Regions from separate parts of the Microbacterium sp. MMO-10 genome, predicted to be linked through region 2. Evidence: riboswitches for the same ligand, from Rfam matches in the RefSeq annotation. Region 2 holds a riboswitch; the other holds the start of a gene.
The links. Region 2 has a riboswitch for FMN ahead of ribD (bifunctional diaminohydroxyphosphoribosylaminopyrimidine deaminase/5-amino-6-(5-phosphoribosylamino)uracil reductase RibD). Riboswitches for the same ligand answer to the same signal wherever they lie in the genome.

Region 1: it holds a riboswitch for FMN, as region 2 does, so the genes downstream of both, WFJ17_RS06360 (6,7-dimethyl-8-ribityllumazine synthase) here and ribD (bifunctional diaminohydroxyphosphoribosylaminopyrimidine deaminase/5-amino-6-(5-phosphoribosylamino)uracil reductase RibD) in region 2, are expected to answer to the same signal.

Annotation. Positions count from the first base shown of each region.
Region 1 covers NZ_JBBCSV010000002.1:419,732-422,108, forward strand. Annotated here, with positions in the region: gene WFJ17_RS06355 (FAD-binding oxidoreductase) at 1-679, shown strand, start outside; partial or broken gene WFJ17_RS06360 (6,7-dimethyl-8-ribityllumazine synthase) at 731-1,171, opposite strand; FMN riboswitch at 1,179-1,324, opposite strand; gene WFJ17_RS06365 (response regulator) at 1,377-2,069, opposite strand; gene WFJ17_RS06370 (sensor histidine kinase) at 2,066-2,377, opposite strand, start outside.
Region 2 covers NZ_JBBCSV010000002.1:9,988-12,364, forward strand. Annotated here, with positions in the region: gene WFJ17_RS04585 (riboflavin synthase) at 1-309, opposite strand, end outside; gene ribD (bifunctional diaminohydroxyphosphoribosylaminopyrimidine deaminase/5-amino-6-(5-phosphoribosylamino)uracil reductase RibD) at 309-1,391, opposite strand; FMN riboswitch at 1,443-1,592, opposite strand; gene WFJ17_RS04595 (Fpg/Nei family DNA glycosylase) at 1,675-2,377, opposite strand, start outside.

The sequences.
Region 1 (2,377 bases), 410 kb from region 2:
CGCCGTGCGGGATCTCGCCGCGGTGGCGCCCGCGACGCTCAACGTGTTCGTGAACTCGATGCGGATGCCGGACGTCCCGATGCTGCCCGAGGCGATCCGCGGCAAGAGCTTCCTGACCGTCCAGGCGCTGTCCGCCGACGGCGCGGCCGACGCGCTGCTCGACGGCGTCCGTCGTTCAGGCGCCGTGCAGCGGGAGACCACAGGCCCGACCTCGCTCGCCGCCCTCGCCGCGGCCTCGGGGGAGCCGACCGAGCCGACCGCGGGCCGGGGCGCCTCCGTCGCGCTCGATCGCCTGGACGACGCGACGATCGAGGCCCTGGCGGAGTTCCGTCAGGCGCCCGAGCAGGCGCCGATCGTCGGGATCGACCTGAGGATGCTGGGCGGAGCGCTCGACGCACCGCGACGATCCGGGTTCGCCTCGCTCGCCTCCGCCTCGTGGCTCCTGCACGCGCTCGTGCCGGACTTCCCCGGGGCGCCGACCGGGCCCGGCGATGCGAGCATCGTGGGGCTGGTCGACCTGCTCGCGCCGGCCGTCGCCGATCGGACGGTGCCGACGTTCCTCACGCCGGGGCAGACGCTCGAGCGGTGCGCCACGGAGTCCGACCTCGATCGGCTCCGGGCGGTGCGGGCGAGCGCCGACCCCGACGCCGTCCTGCACGAGGGACGCCTGCCGCGCTGAGATCCGCCCTCGGCGACGGCGGGCGTGCCTGAGCCAGGCCTCGTGAGTCGGTCAGCCGATCGCGGCGAGGCTCTGCACGGTGGCCGACACGGCCTCGGCGAGCTCCCGGCCCTTCACGGAGAAGTGCCAGCGGAAGTAGTCCTGGTGCTCGTCGTGCTCGTGGAAGTGATGCGGGGTGAGCACCGCGGAGAACACCGGGACGTCGGTGCTGAGCTGCACGCGCATGAGCGCGTCGACGACGGATCCGGCGACGAAGTCGTGCCGGTAGATGCCGCCGTCCACGACGAGGGCGCTCGTGGCGATGGCGTCGTAGCGACCGGTGCGGGCGAGGCGCTGCGCGTGCAGCGGGATCTCGAACGCCCCGGGAACGCGGAACACGTCGACCTGGTCGATGCCGAGCTCGGCGAGGCGCTCGATGAAGGCGGAAACGGCCTGTTCGACGATCTCGGCGTGCCACTGCGCGGCGACGATGGCGATTCTGGGCATGGTGGACTGCTCCTTCTGTCCTCTCTCATCCGGACTGTGACCGTCGGCTCCGGAATCGCACCGGATCGGCGGTCCCCACCATGGGGACCGTTCGCGGGCTCGCGCGGACCATGCCGCGACACCGCCGGTGGGGACTCTCACCCCGCCCTGAGGACAGGACGACGCTATCACCGCGGTGAGGGCGCGCCGACCACGGCGACGGGCGGGGCGGTCAGTGTGAAGCCGTTCCCGTTCCGGCCAGGCGGTACGCGGTCTCCGGACGTCCCGGCGCCCCGTAGCGCGGGGCGCGGATCGCGATCTGCTGGGCGACGAGGTGCTCCAGGTAGCGTCGCGCGGTGACCCGCGAGACGCCCACGAGGGGTGCGGCCTCCGCCGCCGAGAGGTCGCCGTGGGCGCGCAGCACGGCGGTCACCGTCTGCAGCGTCTCGACCGCGAGTCCCTTCGGGAGGGCGATCGTCCCGGTCGTCGGCCCGCCGATCAGGGCATCGATCTCCTCCTGGCTGGCGGCTCCGGCGAGGGCGATCGCGCGCTCGTGCCGGTCGCGGTACTGCAGCAGGCGTTCGCGGAAGACGGCGAACGGGAACGGCTTGAGCAGATACTGGGCGACGCCGAGCGCCGACATCCGCCGCACAGCCTCGACATCGCGGACACTCGTCACCGCGATCACGTCGATCGCGCTCCCGGCTCCGCGGATGCGCCGCAGGACGTCGATGCCGGATCCGTCCGGCATCGTGAGGTCCAGCAGCACCAGGTCGATCCGCTCCGCCTCCGTGGTCAGCGCGCTGAGCGCGGCGCGGACGCCGGTGCACTCGCCGACGACCTCGAAGCCGTCGAGCCGTGCGAGGTACGCCGCGTGCAGCTCGAGCGTGAGCGGATCGTCGTCGACGAGCAGGACGCCGATCATCCGGATCTCCTCTCCGACGGCGCACCCGGCAGCGTGACACGGAACGCGGTCGGGTCTGCGGACAGCTCGACCCTCCCGCCGGCGGCGGTCACGATGTCGCGGACGAGGGCCAGTCCGACGCCGCGCCCCGTGCGGTCGCTCGGCTTGGTGGAGTAGCCGTGCTCGAAGATGCGCTCCCGGTCGTCCGCGGGGACTCCGGGGCCCCCGTCCGCGACGGTGATCGCGACGGCGCCGCCGTCCGCCGCCGTCACGTCCACCCGCACCCAGCGGTCGGCGCCCGTCCCAGCCTGACGCGCGGCGTCGAGGGC
Region 2 (2,377 bases):
GTCGACGTGGCCCTGCACGATGTGGCCGCCCAGGCGCGCGCCGACCGGCATCGCCTTCTCGATGTTCACGCGCGTGCCCACGGTCGCGCCGCCGATCGCGGCGACGTCGAGCGTCTGCTTCATGACGTCGGTGTCGAACGTGTCGGCGGTGGATCCGACCACGGTCAGGCACACGCCGCTCACGGCGATCGACTCGCCGTGCACCGCGTCGGACGCGGCCTTCGGCGCACGCACGGTCAGCCGCCAACCGTCGCCCGCGGGCGCGATCGCGGTGATCTCGCCGATCTCCTCGATGATTCCGGTGAACATCAGGCAGCTCCTTCGTTCCGGGAGATGTACTCGTCTGCGGGGAGGGTCGACCCGGCCGTGTCCTCCGCGGCACCGGCCGGACGGGCGACCGCCAGCAGATCCGCCCCGAGCGGCAGCCACCGGTCGACGATCAGGCGCCGGGCCTCATCGATCGTGGTCACGCCGATGTCGCCGAGTGCGAGCTTCGGACCGCCGAGCAGCACAGGGGCCACATACGCCAGGACCTCGTCGGCGAGGCCGGCCGCGAGGAAAGCGCTGGCGAGCGTGGGGCCGCCCTCGATGAACACGCGCTGGATCCCGCGATCCCGGAGGTCCGCGAGGACGCCGTCGAGGTCGTGGCCGGGGTAGAAGAGCGGCGCCTGCGGATGCCGTCGCACGGCGGCGTCCGACGGGGTCTCCCGTGCGCCGATCACCACGGGAACCGGCTGGTGGGGATGCAGTGCGGCGCCGTCGCGCGCGGTGAGAGCGGGGTCGTCCGCGAGCACCGTCCCCGTGCCGACCACGATCGCGTCCGCAGCGGCACGACGGCGGTGCACGTCGGCCCGCGCCTCGGGACCGGTGATCCACTGACTCGATCCGTCTGCGGCGGCGGCGCGGCCGTCCAGGCTCTGCGCCCACTTCACGGTGATGTGCGGTCGGCCCAGCCGCTGCACCGTCAGCCAGTCGTCGATCAGGGCGTGCGCGGACGCGGCCTGCTCGCCGGCCACGACGTCGATCCCCGCGGCGCGCATCCGCTCCGCGCCTCCGCCGGAGACCGCCCCAGGGTCGTCCAGTGCGTAGAGCACGCGCGCCACGCCGGCGTCGATGAGCGCCTGCGCGCAGGGGCCGGTGCGCCCGGTGTGGTTGCACGGCTCGAGCGTGACCACGGCGGTCGCGCCGCGCAACTGGTCCGGGGTGAGCTTCGAGAGCGCGTCGACCTCGGCGTGCGGGGTTCCCGCGCCGCGGTGCCAGCCCTCGGCGAGCACGTCGCCTGCGGGGGAGAGGATGACGGCGCCGACCTGGGGGTTCAGCCCCCGGGGCCCGCGGCGGGCGATCTCGAGCGCATGGGTCATCGCCGCCCGCTCCGCCGCTGTCGCCGTCATGTCGCCTTCTTCGTCCTGGTCCAGATGCCGGGGGCGGGCGCACGACGATCGTGCGTGCTGCCTCTCATCCGGACTCGCAAGCCTTCGCTCGCATCACCGTCGGTCCCGGAATTCCACCGGATCGGCCTCGGATCCGTATCGGATCCTCGGTTCGCGGACTGTCACCGCCGGTTCGGATTCTCACCGACCCCGGAGCACGTTGTGTTGCTCTCAGCTTAGTCAACGCGCGGATGCCGGTTTCATTCCGATGGATGCGTCTGTGACTGCTCATGTCGGGCCGAGGTCACTTGAGCAGCCGGGACAGCCGGCGGTCGGCCAGCACCTTGCCGCCGGTCTGACACGTCGGGCAGTACTCCAGGGAGCGGTCGGCGAAGAACACGCTGCGCACGGTGTCGCCGCAGACCGGGCAGGGCTCGCCGCGGCGGGCGTGCACCTGCATGCCGCGCCGCTTCGCGTCCTTCAGGTCGGCGGGGGGCTTGCCGCTCGCGGCCGCCACCGCTTCGCGCAAGGTGGTCTGCATCGCGTCGTACAGCCGGGTCACGTCGTCCTCGTCGAGTCCGCCGGCGGGTGCGTAGGGCGACATCCGGGCCGCGTGCAGGATCTCGTCCGAGTAGGCGTTGCCGATCCCGCCGATGACGGCCTGGTCGCGCAGCAGCCCCTTGATCTGCGTGCGCCGGCCCGTGAGCAGCGCCGCGAACGCCCCCCGGGTGAACGCGGGGTCGAGGGGATCGGGTCCGAGCCGCGCGATTCCCGGCACGTCGTCGGGATCGCGGACGACGTACACCGCCAGCGACTTCTTGGTGCCGGCCTCGGTGAGGTCGAATCCGCTGCCGTCGTCGAACGCGATCCGCAGGGCGATCGGCGACTTGCCCGGCCGGATCAGCGTCGTGGGAAGCGCGTCGTACCAGCGCAGCCATCCGGCCTTCGCGAGGTGGAACACGAGGTGCAGGCGCGGCTCGGCTTCGCTCCGCAGCGTCAGATCCAGG